2 regions of the Sphingobium sp. SJ10-10 genome follow, and region 1 is predicted to be linked to the other one. Evidence: riboswitches for the same ligand, from Rfam matches in the RefSeq annotation. Region 1 holds a riboswitch; the other holds the start of a gene.
The links. Region 1 has a riboswitch for cobalamin ahead of VVT58_RS16875 (DUF1636 domain-containing protein). Riboswitches for the same ligand answer to the same signal wherever they lie in the genome.
Positions count from the first base shown of each region.

Region 2: another riboswitch for cobalamin. It lies ahead of VVT58_RS09585 (TonB-dependent receptor domain-containing protein); the one in region 1 lies ahead of VVT58_RS16875 (DUF1636 domain-containing protein).

Region 1 is NZ_CP158133.1:251,811-266,968, reverse strand. It holds gene VVT58_RS16915 (MarR family winged helix-turn-helix transcriptional regulator) at 1-108, shown strand, start outside; gene VVT58_RS16910 (ribose-phosphate diphosphokinase) at 263-1,147, opposite strand; gene VVT58_RS16905 (thymidine phosphorylase family protein) at 1,144-2,631, opposite strand; gene VVT58_RS16900 (NAD(P)H-dependent oxidoreductase) at 2,657-3,328, opposite strand; gene VVT58_RS16895 (MBL fold metallo-hydrolase) at 3,340-4,941, opposite strand; gene VVT58_RS16890 (cation-translocating P-type ATPase) at 5,100-7,661, shown strand; gene VVT58_RS16885 (SDR family NAD(P)-dependent oxidoreductase) at 7,709-8,470, opposite strand; gene VVT58_RS16880 (acetyl-CoA C-acyltransferase) at 8,483-9,676, opposite strand; cobalamin riboswitch at 10,264-10,452, shown strand; gene VVT58_RS16875 (DUF1636 domain-containing protein) at 10,646-11,053, shown strand; gene cobT (nicotinate-nucleotide--dimethylbenzimidazole phosphoribosyltransferase) at 11,050-12,066, shown strand; gene VVT58_RS16865 (histidine phosphatase family protein) at 12,063-12,629, shown strand; gene VVT58_RS16860 (adenosylcobinamide-GDP ribazoletransferase) at 12,626-13,336, shown strand; gene VVT58_RS16855 (aminotransferase class I/II-fold pyridoxal phosphate-dependent enzyme) at 13,333-14,310, shown strand; gene cbiB (adenosylcobinamide-phosphate synthase CbiB) at 14,303-15,158, shown strand, end outside.
Region 2 is NZ_CP158132.1:1,969,477-1,984,634, forward strand. It holds gene VVT58_RS09555 (YraN family protein) at 1-71, opposite strand, end outside; gene rsmI (16S rRNA (cytidine(1402)-2'-O)-methyltransferase) at 68-910, opposite strand; gene VVT58_RS09565 (penicillin-binding protein activator) at 994-2,148, shown strand; gene VVT58_RS09570 (ABC transporter ATP-binding protein) at 2,199-2,978, opposite strand; gene VVT58_RS09575 (iron ABC transporter permease) at 2,972-3,967, opposite strand; gene VVT58_RS09580 (ABC transporter substrate-binding protein) at 4,063-4,866, shown strand; gene VVT58_RS09585 (TonB-dependent receptor domain-containing protein) at 4,909-6,753, opposite strand; cobalamin riboswitch at 6,925-7,139, opposite strand; gene VVT58_RS09590 (threonine/serine dehydratase) at 7,221-8,204, shown strand; gene VVT58_RS09595 (molybdenum cofactor guanylyltransferase) at 8,204-8,740, shown strand; gene cobA (uroporphyrinogen-III C-methyltransferase) at 8,833-9,615, opposite strand; gene VVT58_RS09605 (molybdopterin-dependent oxidoreductase) at 9,602-12,211, opposite strand; gene nirD (nitrite reductase small subunit NirD) at 12,324-12,659, opposite strand; gene nirB (nitrite reductase large subunit NirB) at 12,665-15,158, opposite strand, start outside.

The DNA of each region.
Region 1 (15,158 bases):
TTGACGCCCGACGCGCTGGATCTGCTGGCGAAGCTGTCTGCCACGCATCGCGATGAAATCCGCCGGCTGCACCCATTGCTCAACCAGTTGCTGGCGCGTTTTGCCTGAAATCAAAGGCATAAGAACGGTTGATCATATGCAATCGGATCGCAGACCGTCCTAGAGCAGAATCCGACCCGATTGCATCGGATCGGCTGCTCTAGGCCTTTGTTTCGGCGCGTTTTCCGAGTCAGCGGATGAGTTCTATCTGCTTAGAAACGCTCTAGATCAAGCCATGTTCCTGAAGAGCCTGCGAGAGCCGCGGCGCGAGACAGGCCTTGTTTGTGGGGCCATTGACGCTGTCGGTGCTGGAGATTCGCTCCATTCCTTCCGCCCTCATCAATGCGAGATCGGCGGCGGTTGCGAGACAATGGGTAACCAGCGCCTCGACCGACAAGGCGCCGGCCGCGCGTAACAGCCTTGCCGCTTCGATCAGCGTCCGGCCGCTGGAAATGATGTCGTCCACCAATATGGCCGGGCGTCCGCGCACTCGATCGGCCTCCGGCAGGGTGAGGCTGACATCGCGGTCGCCGCTCCGTTCCTTGGATGCCACCAGCATGTCGAGGCCAAGCGGCGCGGCGATGCTTTGTGTCCATTGCCGGGACTCATCGTCCGGTCCGATGATGACGGGATGGCCTGCGCGATCGATGAGGCTGGCGAGCAAGGGGGCAGCCGACAGGCTGATCGCCGGAATGCCGGGAACGGCTTCGCTCAAATCCGCGATACGATGAAGATGCGGGTCAACGGTCAATAAAGCGTCGAAATGATCCGCGATGAGACGGCCGATGACACGCTGGCTGACTGCCTCGCCCGGATGGAAGGCTCTGTCCTGCCGCATATAGGCAAGATAAGGCGCGACCAGGATGACGCGCTCCGCGCCCCGGTCGCGCGCGGCGGAGGCAGCGAGCAACAGTTCGACGATTTTTCCGTCCGGATCGTTGAGCGAGCGATAGAGGATGGCTGTGCGGGCCGGCGCGGGCATCCGGACCAGACATTCCCGATCGGGAAAGCGGCGGGTTTCGACCTGGAAGGTGGGCAGCTCGAGCAGGACGCCGAGCCTTTCGGCTGCCGCCATGCTATCCTCAAAGCCAAAGACGACTGTGATCACTGCGTAACCTCATAGCCGGAATCTTCTGCGGCCAGATCGCGGGCAAAGCCCAGGCCCGTCGCGGACTGTGCATGGATGCGGTAGAGCGACTGGCCCTTGCGCACCTCCGCCCCGACCTTGTGCAGCAGGTCGATGCCCGCCCCCTTGTCCATCGGCGCCCCGGCAAGCCGGGCGATGCGGGCGATGCGGTGACAGTCGATGGCGGTCACCCGCCCGCCTTCCTCTGCGCGGACCTCATGCACATGCTCTCCCGGAGCATAGCGGATCGGCTGGCGTCCCTGCGCCTCGATCAGCCGCTCCATCGCGGCGAGCGCCTTGCCCGACGCCAGCAGATCCATCGCCCGCGCATAGCCTCTGCCGCCGCGAAGGGCCGGATCGAAGTCCAGCACACGCCCCGCCAGGAACAGCGCATGTTCGCGCAGGTCCGGCGGCGCATCGGCATCGTTGCGGAGCACGGCCATGACATCGCGGGCCTCCAGCACCGGCCCGACGCCGTTACCGACCGGCTGGGATCCGTCCGTGATCACGATGTCGGTGACGAGGCCGAGCTTGTCTGCGACATGCTCGAACAGCTTGCGCAACCGCACCGCCTCATCCTGGGTGCGGACCTTGGCAGTGGGACCGACAGGGATGTCGAGCACCAGATGGGTGGAACCGGCGGAAAGCTTCTTGGAGAGAATGGACGCCACCATCTGATCGAACGTATCGATGCGCAGCGGCCGTTCGACCGATATCAGCACATCGTCCGCGGGCGACAGGTTCACCCGGCCGCCCCATGCCAGCACGGCCTTTTCCCGCGCCACTATGGCCCTCATGGCTTCTTCGGACAGGTCGACATTGGCGAGCACTTCCATCGTGTCGGCCGTGCCGGACGGAGAAGTGATCGCGCGCGAGGACGTCTTGGGCATGATGAGGCCGTGCGCCGCGACAATGGGCACGACGATCATCGAGGTGCGGTTGCCCGGAATGCCGCCGATGCAATGTTTGTCGACGACCAGAGGCGCCTTCCAGTCGAAGCGGTTGCCAAGCTTCGCCATGGCGCGGGTCATCGCCAGCGTTTCCTGCGTGCTCATGAAGCCGGCGCAGGCGACCAGGAATGCCCCTATCTCCATCGGCGAATAAAGATGTGCGGCGATGTCCCGGATGATGGCCGCGATCTCGTCATCTTCCAGCGTGTCGCCGTCAATCTTGCGGCGGACGAATTCCAGGCTGGCGGGCGGCCTGGCCTGCTCGACGGCGACGCACGTTCCTTCGGGCAGGCCAAGCCGCCTGAACGCCTGTTCGCCCAAGCCGATTTCGCCCGGCTTCAGCAGCAGAGGTTCATCGACCAGCGCCAGGGTGGCCAGGATTTCCGCACTCTCGCCGCTGACCCGTATCTTGCGCAGAGCCTGAAACTGTTCCGCCGAATAGCCGTTGCTCCGGCGCAGCAGGAAGGCGGTGTTTTCCGGATAAGTGTCGATAGCGAGGCGCTTTATGGTCAGCATGTCTTCCTCGGAACGAAATGGTGCGTCAACTGCCGTCGCTGGTTTCCGGTGGAAGCGGCGTTCCAAAGATTTCCTGCGCCACCCGAGCGCAGATGTTTCGCGCACGCCTGCGCACCCGATCCAGATTGGCTTCGATGAAGGCGGCGGTCGCGCCCTCGACCACGTCACCGATGTGCAATGTCTCGCTCGATCGCATGGCGAAGCCGCGGAACAGATAGGTGCCGGACAGCTCTCGTAGCGCCTGGGTCTGGCCCTGGGCATCCAGCCAGTCCTCCGAAGCGCCGGAGGTCGTGATGGTGCACAGATGGCCCTTGCCCAGCAGGCCCGTGTCCGATCCTTCCTGGATTTGACGGGCCGTGACGCTTGCCCCCAATACGCGATCGACATAGCCCGTCATCATGGCTGGCGGCATGCCGAACCAGATCGGGAAGATAAGGGTGAAGACCTGTGCGCCGTCCAGCAGTTCACGCTCTGCGCCGACATCGGGCGACATGCGGTATCCCTTCCGGTCAGGCCGCTCCTCATTCTTCAGGACCGGATCGAAGCGCATGCGATACAGATCGCGCAGCACGGCTTCCTGGCCTGCCTGGCTAACGGCCTCGCAATAGGCCGTGGCGATGGCGGCGTTGAAGCTCTTCGGATCGGGATGAGCAAGCACCACGGCGTGGCGGATGCCGGAAGGAGAGGCGCTGTTCATGGAAAACTCCATCATTTTGCCGTCGAGCGACGATGCCTCGCATCCTCATATGTGTCGAGCACGCGCCGCATCTGGGCGAGCGCCTCGCGGCGTGCCCGTTCGCTCCTGATCCGGCCCAGATGCTGTTTCAGATGGGTGACGAAATCGGCATAGTCATTCTGCCAGTCCGGCCCGGCGAGCAGGTCCATGTCGACGCGGCCCGTCTGGATCCTGCGCGCGGGTGCGCCCGGTTCCAGAGCATAGGTCTCTCCGATCTGCGGCGTGACGATGCTGGCGGCCGGATCGTCCGCCTGGACGAGTTCGCGCAGCGAAGCGACCGCTTCCTGCTCCCCATGGTCGAGGAACAGGCTGCCCGCAATGGGCCGGCGGTCGGCGATCCAGCGGTGCAATTCGTCGCGGTCGGCATGGGCGGAATAGCTGTCGATGCGCCGGATGCGCGCCCGCACATTCACGTCCTCGCCGGAAATGCGCACGCGCTGCGCCCCGTCCAGCAATACCCTGCCCAATGTGCCCTTGGCCTGGAAGCCGATGAAGAGCACGGTGGATTCCCGCCGAAACAGATTATGCTTCAGATGGTGCCGGATGCGTCCAGCTTCGCACATGCCGGACGCCGCTATGATGATCGCGCCCGAGATGGTGTTGAGCCGGATCGATTCCGCCACATCCTCGACATAATGGATGGACGGGTGACGGAAGACGTCCTGCCCATCCATATCTTCCATCTCCGAGGCATGGGCCGCAAAGACCTTGGTCGCGCGGCTGGCGAGCGGAGAGTCGACGAAGATCGGCACATTGGGGATGCGGTTGGCGTCCGCGAGCCTGGCAAGGTCGAGCAGCAATTCCTGCGTCCTTTCCAGCGCGAAGCTGGGAATGACAAGATTGCCGCCGTTGGCCAGCGCCTGCTTGATCTCCGCTTCCAATTGGCTGCGGCGCTGTTCGATCGTGAACTTGTCGCGTGCCCGGTCGCCATAGGTCGATTCGCAGACGACATGATCTAGGCCGGACGGCGCCTGCGGGTCGGGATGAAAGGCCTTGTTGTCCGGGCCGAGATCGCCGGAGAAGAGCAGTCGTACGCCCGCTGCCTCTATCTCCACCGATGCAGCGCCCAATATATGGCCCGCGTTCCAGAATCGCGCCCTGAAGCCGGGCGCCGGATCGAACCAGTCTGACAGGGGCACAGGACGGCTCAGCCGCCATGCGCGCAAGGCATCCTCTTCGGTGTAGAGCGGCACGAAGTTCCGCTCGCCCGCCCGGTCGCGCCGCCGGTTGCGGCGGTCGGCTTCGCTTTCCTGGATGCGCCCCGCATCGGCCAGCATATATTCCAGCAGGTCCGACGTCGCGGGCGTGCACCAGATCGGCCGGTCAAATCCCTGGGCCGAAAGCTTCGGCAGAAGCCCGCAATGGTCGATATGCGCATGCGTCAGCACGACCGCGTCGATCTTTCGCGGATCGAAGCTGAAGTCGCCATGATTCAGGGTTTCCAGGCTGCGCGACCCCTGGAACAGACCGCAGTCGACAAGGATGCTGCGATCGCCCAGCCGCAATTCCATGCAGGAGCCGGTGACCGTGCCAGCGGCGCCGTGAAATGTGAGCGTGAGCGATGATGTGTCCAACCGAACTTCTCCCACTTGCGGCATCTCCATGATCAATAGATCATATCACGGCTGGGGCAGTCCGTAGTTATCCTGATAGACGGCAATGCAGGGCTTATTGATTTTCCAGCAGTCAACGGCGCCAGTGCCAACCATATCGGGGGAGATGAGGCGTGGTGATGGTGGGTGGACAGCTTGGTCTTACCGGCCTTTCCACTTCGCAGGCGCGTGAGCGGCTGGCCGAGGATGGCCCCAATGAGCTTCCCCGGCCGAACCGGCGGACGCCCCTGCGGATCACGATGGAAGTGCTGCGCGAACCCATGTTCGCCATGTTGCTGGCGGCGGGCGCCATTTATCTGCTGCTCGGCGACAGGACGGAGGCGCTGATCCTGCTGGGATTTGCGGGCTTGTCCATCATCATCACGATCGTGCAGGAGGCGCGCACCGAACGCACGCTGGAGGCGCTTCGCGACCTGTCGGCGCCGCGCGCGCTCGTGATACGCGATGGGGAGACCTTGCGTGTCCCAGGCCGCGAGGTCGTGAACGGCGACATATTGGTGCTGGAAGCGGGCGACCGCATCGCAGCGGATGCGCTGCTGGTCGAAGCCCAGGAACTGGAGGCGGACGAATCCCTGCTGACCGGCGAGGCGGTTCCGGTACATAAACGCGCCGCGCAGGCAAGCGATCCGGAGCAGGCAGAACCGGGCGGTGACGACACGCCTCATCTCTTTTCGGGCGCCGTCGTCACGCGTGGCGGCGGCATCGCGCGGGTGACCGCTACCGGCATGCGCAGCCGCATCGGCCAGATCGGGCGGTTTCTGGAAACATTGGAAACCGAGGCTCCGCATCTGCAGAGGGAAACTGCCCGGATGGTCAGCCTGTGCGCCATTGGCGGCGTGACCATCGCGCTGTTGGTGGTTCTGCTCTATGGCTCGTTGCGCGGCGATTGGATGGCCGCATTGCTGGCTGGCATCGCGACCGCCATGTCGCTGTTGCCCGAAGAGTTCCCGGTGGTCCTCACCATCTTCCTTGCCATGGGCGCCTGGCGCATCGCGCAGGTCGGCGTGCTCACCCGACGGGCTTCGGCCATAGAAGCGCTGGGCGCCGCTACAGTGCTGTGCACCGACAAGACGGGAACGCTGACCCAGAACCGTATGACGGTGATGGAGCTTTGGCTCCCGTCCGGCAGCATGGCGGCACTGAGCGACGGGTCTCCACGGCCCGAATTCCATGAGCTGATCGGCGCGGCGGCCCTGGCGAGCGCGCCGGTCCCGGTCGATCCGATGGAGGTGGCCTTCCACGCCGCCGCAAGGGATGCCAGGGTTCCCGCTCGCGAGGATTGGGAACTGGTTCACACCAATGGTCTTCGGCCGGACCTGCTGGCGATGTCCAATGTGTGGCGGCCGGTGGAAGCCGGTGAGCCTTTGTTCGCCGCCGCCAAGGGCGCGCCGGAAGCGATCGCGCGCCTTTGCCGGCTGGATGCTGAGGCCCATCTGGCGCTGGAGCGGGCGGTCCACGCCATGGCGGCCCGCGGCATGCGTGTTCTGGGCGTGGCCTATGCGAACACGGTCGGGGATGATCTTGGCAAGGGGCATGAAGCGCATGACTTCAGCCTTCTGGGACTGGTCGGCCTGTCCGACCCGCTGCGGGCGGGAGTTCCCGAAGCGATAACCCAAAGTCATTCGGCCGGAATCCGGGTTGTGATGATCACCGGCGACTATCCCGTCACCGCGCAGGCGATTGCGGCACAAGCGGGGATTGGCTCAGGCGCGCTCATGACAGGCGATGAAGTCAAGGCACTGTCAGACGGGGAGCTGCGCGCGCGGGTGAAGGACGTGGCCATTTTCGCGCGCACGATGCCGGAACAGAAACTGCGGATCGTCTCGGCGCTCAAGGCGGCGGGCGAAGTGGTCGCGATGACCGGAGATGGCGTCAACGACGCGCCTGCGCTCAAGGCGGCCCATATCGGCATCGCCATGGGCAGGCGCGGCACCGATGTGGCGCGGGAGGCGGCGGCCATTGTCCTGGTGGAGGATGATTTCGGCGCGATCATCGTCGCCATTCGCCTGGGCCGCCGCATCTACGACAATATCCGCAAGGCCATCGGCTTCATCTTCGCCGTCCATGTGCCGATCGCGGGTCTGGCTGTGGCGCCGCTGCTGCTGAACCTGCCGCTGGTACTTGGGCCGATCCAGATCGCCTTGCTCGAAATGATCATCGATCCCGTCTGCGCGCTCGTCTTCGAAGCCGAACGGGAAGAAAGCCGCATCATGCAGAGACCGCCCCGTGATCCGGCTGAACGCCTCTTTTCCGCGGCGCTGGTCCTGCCGAGCATCCTCTATGGCGGGATCGCTTTCGCGCTGCTTCTTGGGCTTCACATCGCCACGACATATTGGGGCTTCGCTCCCGATCGCGTGAGGGCGCTCCTTTTCTTCGCCCTGGTCGCTTCCATCATGGCGCTGGTGTTGGTGAACAGATCCTTCAGCACATCCCTGACGCGCGCCGTTTGGCGCAACAACCCTTCACTGCGCTATGTCGCGGCCGTGGTGTCGATAGCTTGCGCATTGATCCTGACCGTGGAGCCGCTGCGTCGCATACTCCACTTCGCTCCACTGGAACCGGCGGACCTGTCCTTCCTTGTTCTGGTTCCCGCTCTGGTTCTCCTTCTGTGCGAACGTGTGAAGGACCGGAAAAGGTTTCTGGTGGCTGCGTCGACAACTGCCAGGCGGAAAGAAGCGTGAATGAAACGCCTTAACCTTGCGCGAGAGCGTAAAAGACGGCTCGTGGCCTATTTGGGCGCCATGCGGATGGCGCCGTCGAGGCGGATGGTTTCGCCGTTCAGCATGGGGTTGGCGATGATCGATTCGACCAGCATCGCATATTCCTCCGGCTTGCCCAGGCGGCTGGGATGCGGAACCTGCTTGCCGAGCGAATCCTGCGCCGCCTGAGGCAGTCCCGCCAGCATCGGCGTCCAGAAAATACCCGGCGCGATGGTGACGACGCGGATCAGCGACTGCGCGAATTCGCGGGCGAGGGGAAGCGTCAGGCCGACCACGCCGCCCTTGGATGCGGCATAGGCGGCTTGGCCGATCTGCCCGTCGAAAGCCGCGACCGACGCGGTGTTGACGATGACGCCGCGTTCCTCACCGATCGCTTCGGCCTGTTGCAGCCGGGCGGCAAAGCGCGAGGCGATCAGGAATGTGCCGGTAAGGTTGATTTCCACCGCCTTGCGGAAACTGTCGATCGGATGGGGGACGAATTCGCGCCCGACCGCCTTGATGGCAGGGGCTACGCCCGCGCAATTGACGGCGATGCGGGCAGTGCCATGGGCGGCCTCCGCCGCGTCGAGGCCGGCATTGACGCTGTCCTCGTCGGTGACGTTGACGCGCTGGAACAGGCCGCCAATGTCGGCCGCGAGTTTCACGCCTTCCTCTTCGTTGAGGTCAAACAGGGTGACGCGGGCGCCCCTGGCGGCGAGGGCGCGAGCGGTGGCGGCGCCCAGGCCGGATGCGCCGCCGGTGACGATGGCGGCCAGTCCTTCGATATTCATATCCGTTCCCCCTTACAGGACTTCCAGGGCGACCGCCGTGGCTTCGCCGCCGCCGATGCAGAGCGCGGCGACGCCTTTCTTCAGGCCGCGCGCCTTGAGAGCCGCGATCAGCGTGGCGATGATACGCGCGCCGCTCGCGCCGATGGGATGGCCGAGAGCGGTGGCGCCGCCATTGACGTTGATCTTGTCATGCGGAATGCTCAGGTCGCGCATAGCGATCATGGCGACGGCGGCGAAGGCTTCATTGACTTCGTAGAGATCGACATCCCCAGCTGACCAGCCCGCCTTTTCCAGCGCCTTGCGGATCGCGAAGACCGGGGCGGTGGTGAACAGCGCCGGGGCGTGGGCATGGGCGGCGGTGGCGACGATGCGGGCTTCCCGCGTCAGGCCCAGCTTCTCCGCCACATCGGCACGGGTCAGCACCAGCGCCGCCGCGCCGTCCGAAATCGAGGCGGAGGAAGCCGCGGTGATCGCGCCATCCTTGGCGAAGGCAGGTTTCAGGGACGGGATTTTCTCCGGCCTCGCATTGCCCGGCTGTTCGTCCTTATCGACCTGGACTTCGCCGTTGCGGGTCTTGACCGTGACGGGCGCCACTTCCCCGGCGAAGGCGCCGCTGCTGATCGCGGCATTGGCGCGGGCGAGACTCTCGATCGCATAGGCGTCCATCTCTGCGCGGGTGAACTGATAATCGCGCGCCGTATCCTCGGCAAAGGCGCCCATGGGCTTGCCGCGATCATAGGCGTCCTCCAGCCCGTCCATCATCATCGTGTCGATGACCCGGTCATGGCCGATGCGCGCGCCGGACCGATGCTTGGGCAAGGCATAGGGCGCGTTCGTCATGCTTTCCATGCCGCCCGCGACGACGACGTCGACGGAGCCTGCGGAGAGCGCTTCGGCCGCCATGATCGCCGCCTGCATGCCGGACCCGCACATCTTGTTGACGGTGGTGGCCTCGATCGATTGCGGAAGGCCCGCGCCCAATGCCGCCTGGCGTGCAGGAGCCTGGCCCAGAGCGGCGGGGAGGACGCAACCCATATAGATGCGGTCGATGGCTTCGGGCGCGACCCCGGAGCGTTCGACGGCCGCCTTCACCGCGACGGCGCCCAGTTCGGTAGCGGACACGCCGGAGAGCGCGCCCTGAAAACCGCCCATCGGGGTTCGGGCATAGCCCGCGATGATGATGTCCCGGTCGTGTATATCGGTCATATCTTTCTCCTCAACGGGTGCCCGGGCCACCGACCGCCTTGGGCGGGGTCATGCCCATGAGGCCGAGTCCGGCCATGCCCCGAATCGCAATCTGGATTTCCGTCGGCATCGTGCAGCCTCTTCCCCTATCGCGGAGGCACGTGCAATGGTCAGCGCTCTTGATCCCGGGCAGCGGAACCGCGGCGGTTGGGCATGGCGAGACAGAGGCGGATGAGAGTGGCGACCAGGTCGTTGGCCAACATGGCCATAATATCGGCCAGAGGCGCCGCCGTTCCATCGGGAGCGTCAAGCGGCGCGAGAGACACCCAGCGCGGGCGGCTTAGCGGTCGTTGGTGTCGGAAGGGATGTGCGCGATCAACCTGTTGACCCGCATATCGTTTTCCGCCGTGCAGGCGAACAGCCGACAGATCCAGTCCATCCAGCGCGTCAGAATAGCCATGACCCTCTCCCTTATTTTGTCGGATGATAGCAGTTTGGGGAGGTGAAGAGAAGTCTAACCATGGTAGCGCCGCCGCATATTTCCGTGCTGCGGCGTCAGGAAAGACCATGCTTTTCTACCCCCCTTGCGATGGAACGACGGGGTCTTTATCAGCATCGGCGCGACAGGTTCCCCGAAAGGGGATGAAAAGGGAAGTCGGGTGGAAGGCCCGCGCTGCCCCTGCAACTGTAAGCGGCGAGCGATCCGGCCATCACGCCATTGGGACAAGGTTCCGAGAAGGCGGCCGGGAAGCATCGACCCGTGAGCCAGGAGACCTGCCTGACGCAGTCGTTCTTCGACCGGACAGGGTGCGCCGGCCGAACGGGGTTTTCCCTCGCGAAGCGACAGCCATCGCCTTGCCGGCGTGACCGTGCAGGGGGAGTTCTGTCGCCCGTCCGGTGTCGGCCTGTCCTCCTCTGCCTGGTTTCCTGGCCGGGCATTTGCCGTCGGGCTGGAGGAAGCGGAATGACTGATATGTGGAGCTGTCGCTGATGTTGCGGGCCGTCGGGCGCGGGGCGTCGGTGGTGGTCTGTTCGACCTGCCGTCTGTCGGCGGAGAGCAGGGAGGATGAGGATGGTCGGCGTGGCGGCGCATTGCTGACCGAGGCGCTCCAAAAAATGCAGGAGAGCGACCCCGCCTATGCGGCGGTCGTGGTGCAGGACATGCCCTGCCTCTTCGCCTGCCAGCGGCATTGCACCGTGCATATCCGGGGGACCGGCAAGGTCGGCTATGTTCTGGGCGACTTCACGCCGGATGAGGAGGCCGCCCGCGCGATACTGGATTATGCGGTGCGCCATGCCGCAAGCGAGGAGGGCGTGGTGCGCTATGCCGACTGGCCGCAGGGGGTGAAGGGGCATTTCATCGTCCGAACGCCGCCCGAAGGCTTCATCTGCTCATGATCCGGTTCGATGATCGTGCGGCCTTTGCCGCTGCGCTGGCGGATTTGCCCTTGCGGGACGAAAGCGCCGTCGCAGCGGCGGCGGCGCGGCAGGCGGTGCTGACGAAGCCCGCCGGATCGCTGGGGCGGCTGGAAGAGATCGCCCTGTTCATGGCGGGCTGGCAAGGACGGGAAAAGCCTCGGGCCGAGCGCATCCGTGCGGCGATCTTCGCGGGCAATCATGGCGTGGCGGCGCGGGGGGTCAGCGCCTTCCCGGCGGAGGTCACGGCCCAGATGGTCGCGAATTTCCGCCATGGCGGCGCGGCGATCAATGCTTTGGCGCAAGCCTGCGGCGCGGAACTGACCGTGGCGGCGCTCGATCTGGAACGGCCGACAGGAGACATTTGTGTCGAAGCGGCGATGAGCGAGGCGGAATGCCTGGCCGCGATCAATGCCGGGGCGGCGGCGGTCGAACCGGGCCTCGACCTGCTGCTGCTGGGCGAGATGGGCATTGCCAACAGCACGCCAGCGGCGGCGCTTTGCGCGCAGGCCTTTGGCGGCGCGGCGGCGCATTGGGTCGGGCGCGGCACGGGCGTGGACGGCGATGGACTGGCGCGCAAGGCCGAAGCGGTGGCGCAGGCGCTCGCCTTGCATGGGATGCATTGTGCCGACGCCTTCGAAACGCTGCGGCGGCTGGGCGGGCGCGAGATCGCGGCGCTGGCGGGTGCGGTGCTGGCGGCGCGGATGTTGCGCGTGCCGGTGATGCTGGATGGTTTCATCGGTTGCGCGGCGGTCGCCCCGTTGGCGAAGGACAGTCCGGCGATCGTCGGCCATTGCCTGGCGGCGCATATGTCGGCCGAGGCAGGCCATGAGCGCCTGTTGGCGGCGCTGACGCTGGACCCGCTGCTGCGGCTGGACATGCGGCTGGGCGAGGGCAGCGGCGCTGCGGTGGCGACGCAGATCGTGCGGTCGGCGCTGGCTGCCCATGCCGGCATGGCGACCTTTGCGGAAGCGGCAGTGGCTGGTGCTTTGTGAAGGCTTTTCCGCTCCACCTGATGCGCCATGGCGCGCCGCAGCTTGCCGGGCGGTTGCTGGGGCATTTGGATGCACCGCCGGAAGCCGACGGGATCGCGCTGTGCGTTGAGCGCGCGCGAGGATTGGACTTTGCGCGGGTGGTGACGTCCGACCTTGCCCGGGCGCGGGCACCGGGGGAGGTCATAGCGGCGGAGCGAGGCGTCGGCCATGGTGTCGACAGCCGTTGGCGGGAACTGTATTTCGGACGTTGGGAGGGCGCCGACCCGGCGACTCTTCCTTCTGCCGATCTGGCCCGCTTCTGGGACGATCCGGATGGCTTTCCACCGCCGGAGGGCGAAAGCTGGACCGATCTTTGCGGCCGGATACGGGACGGGCTGGGCGACCTTGGCGAGCCGGTGCTGGTGATTTGTCATGCCGGAGCGATGCGGGCGGCGCTGGCTGTCCTGTGCAACTTCGACGTGCGGCAGGGTTGGGCGGTCGACCTGCCCTATGGCGCGGTGCTGAGCCTGCGGGTCTGGCCCGGCGAGCAGCCGTCGGTGCAGATCACAGGGCTGATGCCATGAAGCGGCTGGTGCTGGCCCTGCAATTGATGACGCGCTTGCCCTTGCCCGCGCTGGACGTCGATGAATTCGATTTCGCCGCCGCGATCCGTTGGTTTCCCGCCACGGGAATCGCCGTGGGCCTGATCGTCGCTGGCGGGGCCGGTCTCGGTCTCCGGATCGATCCATGGGCGGGCGCCCTGTTCGGCCTGATCGCCTGGGTTGCCGTCACCGGCGCGCTGCATCTCGACGGATTGGGCGATATCGCGGACGCGGCGGGGGCGGCGCATGGCGACCGGACACGCCTGTCCGCCGTTCTGGCCGATCCGCATATCGGCAGTTTCGGCGTGGTCGCCATCGGGCTGCAATTGCTGGCCAAGCTGGTGCTGCTGCGGTTGTGGGTGGAAAATTTCCCGCTGTGGATGCTGGTTCCCGTGGCGATGGCGGCGCGCATCGGGCCGCTGGTCTGGACGCGATGGTTGCCGCCACTGCACGAAGGGCTGGCGAGCCGATTTCGAGCAGGCTGGCGGCCGGTACCCCTCATCCTCTGGACGGCGCTGGGGCTGATATTGGGTTTCTGGGTGCCTGCCTTATGGGCGGCAGTCATATTGATTCCGCTCTGGGGACTGTGGCTGCGGTCGCGGATCGGCGGCATTTCCGGGGATGGACATGGCGCTGGCATCGAACTGCTGGAAAGCGGCCTGCTGGCCGTGATGGTGCTGGCGCGATGAGCGGCTTCACCTGGCATGGCGGGCGACTGGCCGAGGCGCGGGCGGTCTATGGCGGCGCGGACTGGATCGACCTGTCGACGGGGATCAGCCCTCTGACATGGCCGGGGGCCGATCGCATCTCGGTCGATTGGCGATGCCTGCCCGACCCGCATGATCTGGCGGCCCTGGAAGCGGCGGCGGCGGCACATTTCGGCGTCGATCCCGATCATCTCTGCACTGTGCCGGGGAGCGAAGCCGGGTTGCGGCTGATGGGCCGGATGCTGGACATGCCCGGTCGCTGGCGGCTGCCAAGCTATCGCACCCATGCCGAGATTTTCACGAAGGGCCACCCGATCGCCGCCGGGGAAGATGCGCCTCGGGAAGCGGTCGCCCTGCTGCTCGCCAATCCCAACAATCCTGATGGCCGCATCCTGCCGCCTGCCCGTCTGCTGGAATGGCTGGTGGGACTGGAGCGGGCCGGGGGATGGCTGATTATCGACGAAGCCTATGCCGATGCCATGCCGTCATGCAGCCTGGCGGATGTGGTCGGGGACGAGCGGCGGCTGATCCTGTTGCGATCCTTCGGCAAGTTCTTCGGGCTGGCGGGCGTGCGGCTGGGCTTTCTCATCGGGCCGCGCGCGATCGTCGCGGAAGCGCGGCGGATGCTGGGGGAATGGCCGGTCTCTGCTGCGGCGATCGCGTTCGGGCGTGCGGCCTATGATGACCGGGCATGGATCGAAGAGGCGATTGTGGCTTTGGCGGAACGCGCGGCGCAACTGGATGAAGTGCTGGCGCGGCACGGACTGGCGGCGCGGGGGGAATGTCCGCTGTTCCGGCTGGTGGAGGTGGAGGATGGACCGGCCCTGTTCGACCGGCTGGCGCGACGAGCGATCCTGACGCGACCCTTTGAGGAAAATCGGCGCTGGCTGCGGCTTGGTCTGCCCGGCGATGCGATCGCGCTGGCGCGGCTCGGCCGGGCCTTGGCGGATGGCTGAGCCGGTGGCGCTGGCGGCGCTGATGCTGGATGCCGCGCTAGGCTGGCCGGTCTGGCTATATGCGCGGATCGGGCATCCGGTGGGTGGTTTTGCGCGGATCATCGGCGCGGTGGAGCGGCGGTGGAACCGGGAAGCCTGGAGCAACCCGACCCGGCGATGGGCCGGAATTGCCCTGCTGTTGCTGTTGCTGGGCGTTGCGGGAGGTTCCGGTCTCGCGTTGGAATGGGTAATCCGCAGGTGGGCGGGGGATATGGCGTGGATCTGGCTCGCGCTGGCGGCCTGGCCGGCGCTGGCGCAGCGCAGCCTTTATGCGCATGTGGCGTCCGTGGCGCGCGCGCTGGCGAGGGGAGAGCTGGATGCCGCGCGACGCGCGGTGGGCCGGATCGTGGGACGCGATACGGATTCGCTGGACGAAGCGGGCGTTGCCAGGGCCGGGATCGAGAGCCTGGCCGAAAGCTTCTGCGATGGAATCGTCGCGCCGCTGTTCTGGCTCCTGCTGTTAGGGCTGCCGGGAATCTGGGCCTATAAGGCCGTGAACACCGCTGACAGCATGATCGGGCACAAGGAGGCGCCTTTCACGGATTTCGGCTGGGCTGCAGCGCGATTCGACGATCTGCTGAACTGGACGCCGGCGCGGCTGGCGGCCTTTGTCCTTTGCATCGCGGGCGGCGGAGGATGGGCCGTGATGTGGCGGGACCATGGACGCCATGCCTCGCCCAATGCGGGTTGGCCGGAGGCCGCCATGGCCGGAGCGCTGGTGATCAGGCTGGCCGGGCCGATCCGCTATGACGGCGTGCTGCATGACAAGCCATGGATCGGGACGGGTGGCGAAGCGGATGTCCGCGCCC
Region 2 (15,158 bases), on a different replicon from region 1:
CAGCCCGCAATGCGTTCGGCCTGCCGTCCCCGCTTTTGGGCCGCCAATTTGGCACTTAGGGGCTTCTTCACGCTTTGAGTTCCAACGCACGGTCGTAAAGGGCGCGGCGGTCGAGACCGAGTTTCTTGGCGACCTCTCCCGCCGCCTTGGAGACAGGAAGGCGTTCCATGGCTTCGAGCAATGCCGCGTCGGCATCCTCTGCGCTGGCGGGAGCGGCTTCGCCAGGCGGGCCGACAATGACGACGATCTCGCCCTTGGGCGGCGCGTCGGCATAGCGGGCGGACAGTTCGGTGAGCGTGCCGGTGGCGGTTTCCTCGAACGTCTTGCTGATCTCGCGGGAGACGGCGGCCTCACGGTCGCCCAGATGCTCGGCCATGGCGGCAAGGCTTTCGGACAGGCGCGGGCCGCTTTCGTAGAAGACCAGCGTGGCGCGCAGGGCGGCGACTTCGCCCAAGGTATCCCCTCGGGCCTTCTGCTTGGACGGCAGGAAGCCCATGAACAGGAAACGATCGGTCGGCAAACCCGACAAGGTCAGCGCGGCAATGGCGGCGCTCGGACCGGGCAGCGTCGTGATCTTGCGCCCCGCGGCGCGGGCGTCGCGCACCAGCTTATAGCCCGGATCGGAGATCAGCGGAGTTCCCGCATCGGACAGCAGCGCAACCGATTCGCTCGCCATCCGCTCGATCAGGCGGGCGCGCACCCCTTCGGCGCTATGGTCGTGATAGGGCACCATCGGCCGGTCAGACCCGGCATGGCGCAGCAGCCGTGCGCTGACCCGTGTATCTTCCACGGCGACTACATCGGCCAGCCGCAGGACTTCCGCCGCGCGGGGGGTAAGGTCTCCAAGGTTGCCGATCGGCCCTGCAACAATGTAAAGCCCAGCCTCAAGCTCCAAAGAACCAAGATTCATATCAGTTTCCATAAGGACGCCAGATGACAGAGACGGATGCCCCCCGGCAAGCGGACTTGTTCGCTTTGATAAAAGGGGTGGGGATGCAACGCGCCGGGCGGATTTTGTTCGCAGCCACTGCGCTGCTGGTCGCCGCCTGTCAGTCGATCGTGCCCAAGGGGCCAGGTCCGGCTCAGCCCGGACCCACGCAGACCGGCCCGGAAGTCACCGAAGGCCTGCCCACCGATACGCTGCGCCATCGCGTCGCGCTGCTGGTGCCGATGAGCGGACCCAATGCGGGGGTCGGCCAGTCCATCGCCAATGCGACCACCCTCGCCCTGCTGGATACCAAGGCCGACAAGGTGCGCATCACCACCTATGACACCGGCATCGGCGCGGCGGCGGCGGTCAACAAGGCGCTGGCGGACGGCAACAAGCTGATCCTGGGACCGTTGCTGGCGGAGGATGCGCGGATTGTGGGGCCGATCGCGGCGCGGGCCAATGTGCCGGTGATCAGCTTCTCCAACGACACCAGCGTCGCCGGGAATGGCGTCTACATCATGGGCTATAACCCCAACCAGTCGATCGAGCGCGTGGTCCAGTTCGCCAAGGGCAAGGGCATGTCGCATTTCGCCGCTCTGGTGCCCAAGGGAACCTATGGCGAGCGGTCGGGCACGGCCCTGCTGCGCGCGGTCGAGGGTGTGGGCGGGACCGTGGTGTCGATGCAGAGCTTCGACCGGACGCCGGGCTCGATCACCGCGGCGGTCAAGAAATTGCAGGCATCTTCCAGCTATGACGCGCTGCTGATCGCGGACAGCGGCAAGGTGGCGATGCAGGTGGCGCCGATCGTGCGGAAAAATGGCGGCGCGACGGCGCGGCTGCTGGGCACGGAACTCTGGAACACCGACAGCGGTCTGGCGTCCGGCCCGGCGCTGCGCGGCGCCTGGTTCGCCAGCGTGTCGGATGGCCTCTACGGCCAACTCGCGACCAAATATCGGGCGCGCTATGGCAATGCGCCGTTTCGGCTGTCGGCTTTGGGTTACGACTCGGTGCTGCTGACGGTGCGGATCGCGCGCGATTGGAAGCCGGGCACCACCTTCCCGGCGGCGCGGCTGCGCGATGCGGGGGGCTTTGCCGGAATCGACGGGGCGTTCCGGTTCGGACGCGACGGGATAGCCGAACGTGCGCTGGAGGTTTCCGAGATCGGTGCGGGCACCTTCACGGTGGTCGCGCCCGCGCCTCGGGCTTTCGCGGAGTAACGGGCGCACCCCTTCTCGTCGTTTCCGCCTGCGCGGGAACGACGGCAAGTTCAGCTCTTGATACGCCCCGTTGGCAGGATCAGCGGCCAGTCGCCACCCGCCTCAATACAGGCGGAAATGCCATAGACGCTGGCGAGGCTCGCCTCGGTCAGCACATCGAGTGGCGCGCCGTCGGCCACTAGCGAACCGCGATCCATCAGCACCAGCCGATCACAATAGCGCGCCGCCATGCCAAGATCGTGCAGCACGGTGACGACCAGCGATCCCGCACGCGCTTCGGCCTTGAGCAAATCCATGACATCGATCTGATGCCCCGGATCGAGCGCCGCCAGCGGCTCATCCGCAATCAACGCAGGCGCGCCCACCGCTAGTGCGCGGGCGAGCAACACGCGGGCACGCTCGCCGCCTGACAGTTCGGTCGCCACCCTCCCTTTGAGATGCAGCACATCGGCGCGGGCAAGCGCTGCGTCGATCTGCGCCTCATCCTCTGTCGAGAGGCGCGAGAGCGGCCCCAGATGCGGCATCCGGCCCAGCGCCACCAGCCGCTCGACCGCCAGCGGCCAATGCAGGGTCTGGCCCTGGGGCAGATAGGCGATGCGTCGGGCGATTTCCCGCCGGGTCAGGCGCGCACTGTCGGCGCCGTCGATCAGGACGATGCCACTTTCCCGCTTCACCAGGCCCAGCATCGCGCGGATCAGGGTCGATTTGCCCGCGCCATTGGGACCGATGATGCCGACAAGCTGTCCCGGCTCCAGATGAAGGTCGATGCCGATCACTGCCGGATGACGGCCAAGGCGGACGGAAAGCCCCTGCGTGCGGATCGTCACCATAGCCGCCGCTCCCGCATCAGGTGGATCAGGAAAACGGGCACGCCCAGCAGCGCCGTCAGTACGCCCAGCTTGAGTTCGCTGCTGGTCGGGATCAGCCGCACGCCGATATCCGCCAGCGTCAGCAGCACCGCGCCGCCCAGCATGGAAGGCAGCAGGATCGCGGAGGGCGAACGATCCGTCATCGGCCGCACCAGATGCGGCACGATCAGGCCGACGAAGCCGATCGCGCCCGACACTGCCACCGCGCCACCCACGCCTATGGCGACGCCCAGCATCAGCCGCAGGCGCGCCCGGCGGAGATCGATTCCAAGCGCCTGCGCGCCATCCTCGCCCAGGGTCAGCGCGTCGAGCGTCCGGCCATCCGCGATCAGCAGCGCCGCCCCGACCGCCACGCAGGGCAGCGCGATCCAGACATGACCGTAGGCACGGTTTTCCAGACTCCCCATCAACCAGCTCATGATCTCCATCGCCGCGAAGGGATTGGGCGAGAGGTTCAGCGACAGGCTGATCCCCGCCCCCGCCAGCGTGGCGATGGCTATCCCGGCGAGGATCAGGGTGAGCGGGCTTTCCGCCGGTCCGGCAAGCAGGAACAGCGCGCCGATGCCGATGAGGCTGGTCGCGATGGCCAAGGCCGGAAGCGCCAACGGGTGCGCCTGCGCCAAGCCGAAATAGAGCGCGCCCACGGCACCGAGGGCCGCAGCATTGGACGCGCCCAGCACGGAGGGTTCGGCCAAGGGGTTGCGCAAATAACCCTGAAGCGCCGCGCCCGACAGGCCGAGCATGGCGCCAACGATCAGGCCGAGCAGCATGCGCGGCAGGCGCAGGTCGATGAGGATGGCACGAGCGACATCATCGCCGCCGCCCATCAGGACCGCGAAGATGCGCGCCGGAGAGAGCGGCACGGCGCCAAGCGTGACAGAGCCGAGGGCGGCAAGCAGAGCCAGCGCGATCAGCGCGGGGATCAGCAGGGGGTGGCGGCGCACGCTCATGGCTTGCGCGCCTCCCGTTGCTTGCTACAGCGCTCCCTACTCCTGCGAAGGCAGGAGCACGGCTGCTTTTCGAGGCAAGACTTAGAGGCAATTGGATGCGCGGCAGAATAATCGCGACGGCGCTCTGCGCGCTCATGCTGACCGGCGCCGCGCCCGCTCCGCCGAAACGGATCGTGTCGCTCAACACCTGCGCCGACCAATATGTGCTGGCGCTGGCCGATCCGGGGCAAATCGCGGCGCTCAGCCCCTATGGGCATGATCCGGAGCTGTCGGCGGCGGTCGGCAAGGCGCGCCGCTTCAAGACGCTCAAGCGGCCCGCCGAGGAAGTGATGGCGCTCCGGCCCGATCTGCTGGTCGGCTTTCCTTCCGGAAACGGCGTCGTCGGAGCGCCTCCCGGCCAATGGCGGACCTTGGGACTGGCGAGCGCGGACAGCTATCCCATGATCCTGGCGCAAATCCGGCAGGTGGCGGCGGCGGTCGGCCATCCCGAACGGGGCGAAGCGCTGATTGCGCGCATGAACCGCGACCTCATCGCCCTGCCTCGATCCAGGCGCGGCGGGGTTGCCGCCTATTATCAGCGGCGCGGCTATATGACCGGGACGGGCACGCTGGTCGATGACCTCATGAAGCGCGTAGGTCTCGTCAATCTGGCGGGAAAGCTGGGGAAGCCCGCTTTGTCGCAGCTTCCATTGGAAGAGATGCTCGCCGCCCGCCCGGACTGGCTGATCGTCGAAAGCGGCAGCGAGACGATCGTCGATCAGGGGACGGAAATGCTGCACCATCCGATCCTGCGCGCCATCCCGCGCATCCGCGTGCCGCAGGCATGGACGGTGTGCGGCGGCCCCGCTTATGTCGAGGCCGCGCGCTCTATCGTGACGCAGGTCAACGCTGCGCCCTGACACTGAAGGGGCAAGCGTCACGCCCGCCCCTCGCCTGTTCCATCAGAAGCGGACACGCACGCCGCCAAAGGCCGACCGGCCATAGGTGCCATAGCCATAAGCCGTGGCGTATCCTTCATCGAACAGATTGTCGATGCGGCCATAGACTTCCAGATGCTCATTGATCGGGAAGGACGCGCGAACGCCAACCAGCGCAAAGCCGTCGAGCTGGACACGCTGGTGCGTGCTCGAGTCAATATCGACGCTGTCATCCACCATCGTGATCGTTGCGCCGGTCGACAGGCCGAAAGGCCAGACATAGTCCGCCGACACACTGGCCGCATTGGGCGCCCGGCGCAGCAGACGCAGGCCTTCGTCCGGGCTGCCCGGCGAGCGATTGCGCGCATCGACATAGCTGTAGGATGCCGTAACGGTCAGCGCGTCGACCGGCTTCAGCGCGAAGGATGCTTCCACCCCCTTGGCGCGGGTGCGATCGAGATTGTTATAGCCGCCAAATGCTCCAAAGGCGCCGTCAAAGTCGATCTGGTCACGCGTGTCGCGGCGGAAGGCCGTGATGGAGAAGATAGCACGATCCCCGGCCAGCTTCTGGTCGAAGCCGATATCATAGCTCTTGGACCGCTCCGGGCGCAGCCCGCTATTGCCGACAAAGGGATCGTAAAGCTGATAGAGTGAGGGCGCCTTGAAACCCTCGCCATAGCTTGCGCGGATGTTGGTGCGGCCGCCATTGGGCGTGTAGTTCGCGTTGGCGCCAAAGGTCGTCGCGCCGCCGAACTGGCTATGATCGTCGCGGCGCACGCCACCCGTCAGCGTCAGACCCTCCACCGGCTTCACGACGGCGACGGCATAGACGCTGTCGATGTCGATCTTCGCGCGGTCATGCGAACCGAAGCCGACGAAATCATAATCCGGCCGCTCATGCTCATAGCCGAACACCAGCTTCACCTGTTCGACCGGCTGATAAACGCCTTCATATTCGAAACGCAGATTCGTGCCGGAATAGCCATAAGGGCCGAAAATGGAGGTGTAGTCGCGATCGTTGCGGGACCATGTCACCGCCGCGCGATTGGTCAGCTTGCCATCGAACAGCCTGAGGTTCAGGCCAGCATAGCCGACATATTGATCAAGCGTGCTGGTGGCGGTCCGGTCTATCGGGGGGAAGGAAAAGAGGTCCGTGTCGAGATCGGCATGGATGTAATAGCCGCGCAGGTCCAGGCTCAAGGCATCGCTGAAGTCGAGCTTCAGCTTGGCGTTGGCGGCGATATTTTCATAACCGTCCTTTTCCGCGTCGCCAGCCTCGGCGGAGATGCCGTCCGTGCGGAAATAGGCGACGCCAAGGCCGCCCGATGCGATGCCGCTGGTGCCCGAAACATCCGCCTTGGCATTCAGCGTATCGCTATAGCCATAATCGACCGACGCGTTGGCCGCGAATCCTTCGGCGGGCGTGCCGGTCATGATATTGACGACGCCGCCGATCGCCTGGCTGCCGTAGACCACCGAGTTGGAACCGCGCAGCACCTCGATCCGGCGGATGTTGCCGACCAGCAGATTGCCGAAATCATAGGCATCGCCAATGCTGCTGGGATCGTTGACCTTCACCCCGTCGATCAGCACCAGCGTCTGGGTCGTTTCCGCGCCGCGCAGCGAAATGCCGGTGACGCCGCCGACCGCATCGGCCCGGTTGAAGCGGACGCCGGGCGTGGTGGCGAGCAGGTCGGTGACGCTCACGCTCTGGCGGGTGCGGATGGTGTCGGCATCGATGACGGTGACGGCCTGGCCGACTTCGTCGCGGGGCTGCTCGATGCCCAGCGCGGTGACGATGATCTCATCCTCCGCGAGCGCGGGCGTGGCGGCGAGCAGAGCCGCAAGAGAGATGGTGGCTTTCAACATTATATCTGTTTCCCTGAGCGCCGCTGCGACTTCATGGCTCAGGGCATCCGCTCGCGCGGTCGGAACTGGGGGAAGTCGACGCCAATGCCCTCCCCCCGCACCGATGCGGCCCTGCGCCGCTTCGTCGCTCAGACGGAAAACACCGTGCCATGGCCAACCCCTGGGCCAGGGCAAGAGCGACCATGCGCCGGCAGGTCTCCTGGCTCGCGGGTCAATGCAGCGATGCACGCCTTCCCGGACTTGTCGTCCAGTGGCCGGTCGTTCGACCGAAATGCATCGCGCTCACCGCTTACAGTTGCAGGGACAGCCGCGGAATAAGACGGTTTCCCGTCCGCACCGCATTCCCGTTTTCAGCCCTTTCGGGCACCGGCGCGATCTTCTTTGCGTACGGGGTTTGCCCCGCCCGCGCCCCGCGCCATAAGGGAAAGCATCGGCCATGCCAAGAGGCGGCCACGGAAGGAGATTGCATGCCGTTCGCCATTAGCGCCGCCGATGTCGAGGACGCCGCGGGGGTCATCGCGCCGGCGGCGATCCGCACGCCGCTGCTGGAGAATGCGGTGCTGAACGAGCGCTGCGGGCGGCGGGTGCTGGTGAAGTTCGAGGGCACGCAGCACAGCGGTTCGTTCAAATTCCGTGGCGCCTATAACCGGCTGGCGCGATTGGACGCGGCGGAGCGCAAGGCGGGTGTCGTGGCCTGGTCGTCGGGCAATCATGCGCAGGGGGTGGCCTTTGCCGCGCGGCTGCTGGGGATCGCGGCGACGATCGTGATGCCCGCCGACGCGCCCGCCATCAAGACGGCCAATACGCGGGCGCTGGGCGGGGAAATCGTCCCCTATGACCGTTTCACCGAAAACCGGGAGGAGATCGCGACGGCGCTGGTGGCCCAGCGCGGCGCAGTGTTGGTGCCGTCCTTCGACGACCCCTTCATCATGGCGGGGCAAGGGACGATCGGGCTGGAGATAATGGAGCAGGCGGCCGAATTGGGCGCGGAGGTCGGGCAGATCCTCGTCAATTGCGGCGGGGGCGGCATGGTGTCGGGGATCGCGACGGCGGTGAAAGCGCGGCAGCCCGGCGTGGCGATCTATGCGGTCGAGCCGGAAGGGTTCGACGATACGGCGCGGTCGCTCGCCAGCGGAGTCCGGGAAAGCGTCTCGCCCGATGCACGGTCGATCTGCGATGCCTTGCTGTCACCCACACCGGGGGCTTTGACCTTTCCGATAAATCGGGCGTTGCTGTCCGGTGGCCTGGTGGTGAACGACGATCAGGTGCGGGAAGCGATGCGCTTCGCCTTTTCAGCGTTGAAGCTGGTGGTCGAACCGGGCGGCGCGGTCGCCCTGGCGGCGATGCTGGCGGGGCTGGCTCCGGCCGCGAAGGGCGCGAGCGTGGTGGTGATTTCGGGGAGCAATGTCGACCCGGACGCCTATGCCCGGATCATCTCGGGAGGGGCATGATGCGGTTGCTGGGAGCGGTTCTGGCCGGAGGGCGATCCAGCCGGTTCGGGAGCGACAAGGCGCTGGCGATGCTGGATGGGCGAACCCTGCTGGACCATGCGGCGGCGGCGCTAGGGCGCCATGTCGAGGCGGTCGTGATTTGCGGACGACAAGTGGACGGAATGATCGGGCTGCCGGATCGACCGGCGGCGGATATGGGGCCTTTGGGCGGACTGAACGCAGCGCTGCATCATGCGCTGGCGGAAGGCTATGACGCGGTGCTGACGACGGGGTGCGATGTTCCCGCCTATCCGGACGGGCTGGCGGAAGCGTTGATCGGTGAAGGTGCGGCGATCCTCAAAGGCCAGCAATTGGCGGGGTTCTGGCCTGTTTCATTAGCGGCCGAACTGGACACGCATCTGGCCGAGGACAACAACCGATCAATCTATGGCTGGCTGGAACGGATCGGCGCCCGGATCGTCGAGCGGCCGGAGTTTATATTGCCCAATATCAATCGGCCCGAGGATTTGGAGAAGTTGGAAAAGAGTAATCAATAGAATCGACAAAGCAGCGTGTTCCTGCGAGGGCAGGAACCCAGATCAGGTGTTCGAACTGGGCTCCTGCCTCCGCAGGAGCACATCGCTTCAGTTCAAACCGTCAGCGTAGCACTCACCGACATGTCCGCCGAAGCGTAAGTGCCCGCCACCGCCTCACCGATCATCAGCAAGGTCGGATCTTCATCGCTGATCGTCGCCACCAGGAAGGCCAGCGCCGACAGCTTCCCCCGGATCAGCCGTTCATTGGGCAGCGAGACGTTGACCGCCACCATCACCGGCGTTTCGGGATCACGCCCGGCGGCAATCAGCGAGCGGCTGATCTCGCCCGCAGCGGCGCGCCCCATATAGATGCCGAGCGTGCCGCCCGGACGCGCCAGCATTTCCCAGTCCAGCTTCAGCGGCTCGCCCGCCTTGAGATGCGCCGTCACCAGCGTCAACCCCCGCGCCACGCCCCGCAGGGTGAGAGAGGTATGGCCGCTCGCCGCCGCCGCGCTGGCCGTGGTGATGCCGGGGCAGATGCGGAAGGAAATGCCATCCGCCGCCAGATGCTCCATCTCCTCCGCCGAGCGGCCGAAGACCGAGGGGTCGCCGCCCTTGAGGCGCACGACGCGCTTGCCCGCCTTCGCCGCCGCCAGCAGCAGGTCGTTGATGCTCTCCTGCGCTTTCGAATGGCGGCCGGAGCGCTTGCCGACACTCACCCGCTCCACGCCCTCGGGGATCAGGTCCAGCACGCCCGGCCCCACCAGCGCATCGTAAAAGACGATCTCCGCCGCCGCGATCAGCTTTTCGGCCTTGCGGGTCAGCAAGTCCGGGTCGCCGGGACCTGCGCCGACCAGCCAGACCTCACCGGGGGCGATCAGTTCATTCGGCTGCATGGAGCGTCTCCTGCGTGGTTTGAGCAAGGATATTGGCGAGCGCGGGACGGCAAGACCCGCAATTGGTCCCGGCGCCGATCGCCTTGCCGATGGCGGGCACATCGACCAGTTGCTGTTCACGGATCGCCGCCATGATCTGGTAAAGGCCGATGTCGAAACAGACGCAGACGGTCGGCCCCTTGTCGGGCTGGTTGCCCGGCCCGCGCGCGGCAAGGACGGAGGCTCCCACCCCCTCGACTTCAAGCTGGCTGATGAGCCAGTCGCGCGAGGGCAGCAGGCCGGTGCGGGTGACGAACAGCACGCCCGCAAGGCGGCCTTCGCTGATGATGGCGATGCGGCGAGTGCCACGCGTCTGGTCGATGGCTTCGACGCGGTCGCCCTTGGGCAGACAGGCCTCAAGCCGCACAGGGTCGCCATTGCCAGCGATCTCGTACAGCGCGCCGCCCGGCACGGTGATGCGGGTGGACCAGAGACAAGGCAATTTGACGGGTTGATCGCCATGCAGGATCAGGAAGCCCTTCCACTCGGTCGCGACCTTCTCGACGCTGGCCGGGGTGGATTTGAAGCCGGGCTGGCCCGAATGCGGATCGACCAGCGGACGGGGCAGCAGGCCCGTGCGGCCGCCGCTCGACATTTGATCGGTCCAGTGGATGGGCGTGAAGATCTCGCCCGGACGCTGGCCTTCGCTCAGGCTCACGCGGAAAAGACTGTTGCCCTGCGCGGTCTGGACGCGGGCGAGGTCGCGGTCGACGATGCCCAGCGCTTCGGCATCCTGCGGGTGGATTTCCACCAGCGGCTCCTCGCGATGGCGGGCGAGCTTGGGCGACAGGCCAGTGCGGCTCATCGTGTGCCACTGGTCGCGATAACGCCCGGTGTTGAGCGTCATCGGCCACTGCTTGAGCGGCTCCTGAATCTCCATCTGCTTCGTCAACACCAGCCGCGCCTTGCCGTCGGGCGTAGGAAAGCGGCCATCGGTGAAGGGCGTATCGCCCCAGCGGAACGGCTCCATGGCGTCATAGGCATCATTGCCGATAGTGGCCTGCGCCCGCAGGTTCAACACCCGCTGGCCGTCATTCTGATAGGCGGTCAGGCGGGCATGTTCGCGCCAGATATCGGCAGGCCGGTCATAGGCGAAGGCATTGCGCCAGCCCATGCGGCGGCCGACTTCCTTGACGATCCACCAGTCGGGCTTGGCTTCGCCAGGCAGCGCGAGGAAGGGCCGCTGGCGGCTGATGGTGCGGTCCGAATTGGTGACGGTGCCGTCCTTCTCGCCCCAGCCGGCGGCGGGCAAGCGAACATCGGCATGAACGCCGGTATCGGTGTCGGCCATGATGTCCGACACCACGACGAAGGGGCAGGCCTCCAGCGCCTCGCGCACGCGGCCAGCATCGGGCAGCGACACGGCGGGGTTGGTGGCCATCACCCACAGCGCCTTGACCCGGCCTTCGTTGATGGCGCGGAACAGATCGACGGCTTTGAGGCCCGGCTTGGTCGCCATGGCAGGCGCGGCCCAGAAGCGGCCCACCCGCTCCACATTTTCCGGCGCGAAGTCCATGTGCGAGGCCAGCGTCGAGGCCAAGCCGCCCACCTCGCGCCCGCCCATGGCATTGGGCTGGCCGGTGATCGAGAAAGGCGCCGCGCCAGGCTTGCCGATGCGGCCGGTGGCGAGGTGGACATTGATGATCGCGTTGACCTGGTCGGTGCCGCGGATCGACTGGTTGATGCCCTGGCTGAACATCGTGACCGTGCGCGGGGTCGCGGCAAACAGCTTGTAGAACTGCTCCAGCAGCGCGGGTGCGATGTCGCAGGTCTTGGCCGTACTCCAGAGGTCATGGCCGGTGCGGATATGCTCCCAGAAGCCTTCGGGGGCGTTGACATGATCGGCCACATAGCCGGGATCGGTGATCCCCTCGGCGTCGCACCATGCCAGCAGGCCATTCATCAACGCGACGTCGGTGCCCGGCTTCACCGGCAGATGCAGGTCGGCGCCTTCGCAGGTTTCGGTACGGCGCGGGTCGATGACGACCAGCTTGGTGCCACGCGCGGCGCGGGCGGCCTGGATGCGCTGATAGACGATGGGGTGGCACCAGGCGGTGTTGGAGCCGACCAGCACGATCAGGTCCGCTTCCTCCAGATCGTCATAGCTGGCGGGCACCACATCCTCGCCAAAGGCGCGGTTGTGACCGGCGACCGCGCTGGACATGCAGAGGCGGCTATTGGTGTCGATATTGGACGAGCCGATAAAGCCCTTCATCAGCTTGTTGGCGACATAATAGTCTTCGGTCATCAACTGGCCGGAGACGTAGAAAGCCACGCTGTCGGGACCGTAGCGCTCGACGGTTTCGCGAAAACGCTTGGCGACAAGGTCCAATGCCTTGTCCCAGCTCGCCCGCTTGTTGCCGATCATCGGGTGGAGCAGGCGGCCGGTCAGGCCCACCGTCTCGCCCAGATGCGTGCCCTTGGAGCAGAGGCGCCCGCCATTGGCCGGGTGCGCCTCATCGCCCAGAATCGTGACCGACCGCGGGCCGGTCGGCGTGGCCGAGATGCCGCAGCCGACGCCGCAATAGGCGCAGGTGGTGCGGATGGCCTGAGTCATGCCCTTACCTCATCTTCCTTGAGAGAGAATTGGGTGGAGGTGCGTGCCGCAAGGGATGGACAGCACGTCCCCTCCACCCTGGCCCCTGCCGGCAAGAGCAGGGACCGGAAGCTCATGCCGCCGCCTTGAGCTTGGCCGGGCGGGCGATCAGGATGCGACCGCCTTCCTGTTTGACCTCGATGGTCGGCGTGCAGCCCTCGTCATTGCCCTGCGCCTCGCCCGTCTTCAAGGCGATGTTCCAATTATGGAGCGGGCAGGCGACGCTGTGGCCGTGCACGATGCCCTGGCTCAGCGGGCCTTGCTTGTGCGGGCATTCGTTGACCAGCGCGAAGACTTGGTCGTCGCCGGTGCGGAAGACGGCGATTTCCTTCTCTCCGGCAATCTGCACCGTGCGGGCGCCGCGCTGGGGAATGTCGGCCAGCGTTCCGATGTCGATCCAATCGGTCATGTCGTTCACTCCGCAGCGATGGCGATGGGTTCGAGAGGCTGGTGCAGTTCGCTGTCCGCACCGGCAGCGCGCTGCGCCCAGGGATCATCCTGGCTGAAGCTCTGCGAATAGAGGAAGCGGCTGCGGAGCGCCTCGCGGCCCGCTTCGTCTTCCACGATCCGCTGCTTGATATAGTCGACGCCGACACGCTCGATCCACGGCGCGGTGCGCTCCAGATAGCGCGCTTCCTCGCGATAGATCTGGGTGAAGGCGGCGCAATAGTCCATCGCCTCCTGCTCGGTCGCGACCTTGCAGAGCAGATCGGTGGCACGGACATGGATGCCGCCATTGCCGCCGACATGCAGTTCGTAGCCGGAGTCCACGCAGACCACGCCGAAGTCCTTGATCGTCGCCTCGGCGCAATTGCGGGGGCAGCCCGACACCGCGATCTTGAACTTGTGCGGCATCCACGACCCCCAGGTCATCCGCTCGATCTTGACGCCAAGGCCGGTGGAGTCCTGCGTGCCGAAGCGGCACCATTCCGACCCGACGCAGGTCTTCACCGTGCGCAGCGACTTGCCATAGGCGTGACCCGATACCATGCCCGCGGCATTGAGGTCGGCCCAGACGGCGGGCAGATCTTCCTTCTTGATGCCGAAGATATCGAGACGCTGGCCGCCGGTGACCTTCACCATCGGCGCATCATATTTCTCGACCACATCGGCAATGGCGCGCAATTCACGCGGGTTGGTAAGACCACCCCACATGCGCGGAACGACCGAATAGGTGCCGTCCTTCTGGATATTGGCGTGCATGCGCTCATTAACGAAGCGGCTCTGCTGGTCGTCCTGATATTCACCGGGAAGCGCGCAGAGCAGATAATAGTTCAGCGCGGGGCGGCAGGAGGAGCAGCCATCCGGGGTCGACCAGTGCAGAAGCTGCATCACCTCGGGGATCGAGCGCATATTCTGCGCCACGATCTCGCGGCGGACGTCGTCATGGGTGAAACTGGTGCATTTGCACATCGTCTTCGGCCCGGACTGAACGTCATCGCCCAACACCACCGCCAGCAGATTTTCGACCAGCCCCGTGCAGCTTCCGCAGCTCGCCGACGCCTTGCAGGTGCCGCGCACCGCGTCGAGGCTGCAATTGCCCGCTGCAATGCAGGCGACGACCTGGCCCTTGCTGACGCCGTTGCAGCCGCAGATCTCGGCATCGTCCGAGAGCGCCGCAACGGCCGCCTTAGGGTCCAGCGCGCCCCCTCCCGAGGCGAAAGCCTGACCGAAGATCAGCAGGTCGCGGATGTCCGCGACGTCTTCCTGTTTCTTGAGCAGGTCGAAATACCAGCCGCCGTCCGCCGTGTCGCCATAGAGCACGGCGCCTATGACCTTATCGTCCCTGACGACGACGCGCTTGTACACGCCGCGCGAAGCGTCGCGCAGGACGATATCCTCGCAGCCCTCACCGCCCGAGAAGTCACCGGCGGAGAAAACGTCCAGACCCGCGACCTTCAGCTTGGTCGAAGTGACCGAGCCTTTGTAGCCGGTATGCTGATCCGTCAGGCCGTCCGCGAGGCTGCGGCACATTTCCCAAAGCGGCGCGACGAGGCCGTAAACATTGCCGTCATGCTCGACGCATTCACCGACCGCGAGGACATCGGGGTCGCTCGTCACCATGTGATCGTCGACCTTGATGCCGCGATTGACCTCAAGCCCGGCTTCACGGGCGAGAGCAATCGAGGGGCGGATGCCCACCGCCATCACCACCAGGCTGGCGGGGATTTCGGTGCCGTCCTTGAGGCGCACGCCCTCGACCTTGCCGTCGCCATAGATGGCTTCGGTATTGGCTCCGGTCAGGATGGTCTGGCCGCGCCCTTCCAGCGCGCTCTTGAGCAGCCAGCCCGCCGCTTCGTCGAGCTGCCGCTCCATCAGCGTGTCCATGAGGTGGATGACCGTCACCTTCATGCCGCGCAGGGTGAGGCCGTGCGCGGCTTCCAGGCCGAGCAGGCCGCCGCCGATCACCACCGCGTCACCGCCCTTATCGGCGGCCTCCAGCATGGTGTCGACATCCTTCATGTCACGGAAGCTGATGACACCGGGCAGATCCTTCCCCGGAACCGGGATGATGAAGGGGTCCGACCCGGTGGCGATCAGCAGCTTGTCATAGCCGACGGTGCGACCCGATTGGCTCGTGACGGTCTTTGCGGTGCGGTCTATGGCCGTCACCGGATCACCCGCGATCAGCTCGATATTATTTTCCGAATACCATTCGCGGCTGTTGATGATGATGTCATCGAAGCTCTTTTCCCCGGCCAGAACCGGCGAGAGCATGATGCGGTTATAGTTCACATAAGGCTCTGCGCCGAAGATGGTGACGCGATAGCGATCCTTGTCGCGCGCCAGCAGTTCCTCGACCGCGCGGCAACCGGCCATGCCGTTGCCCACGACAACCAGATGTTCCTGAACATCCTCGGACGGCACGAAGATGTCCTCTTCGTTCGCCGCTTCCGGTCCGTTGTTC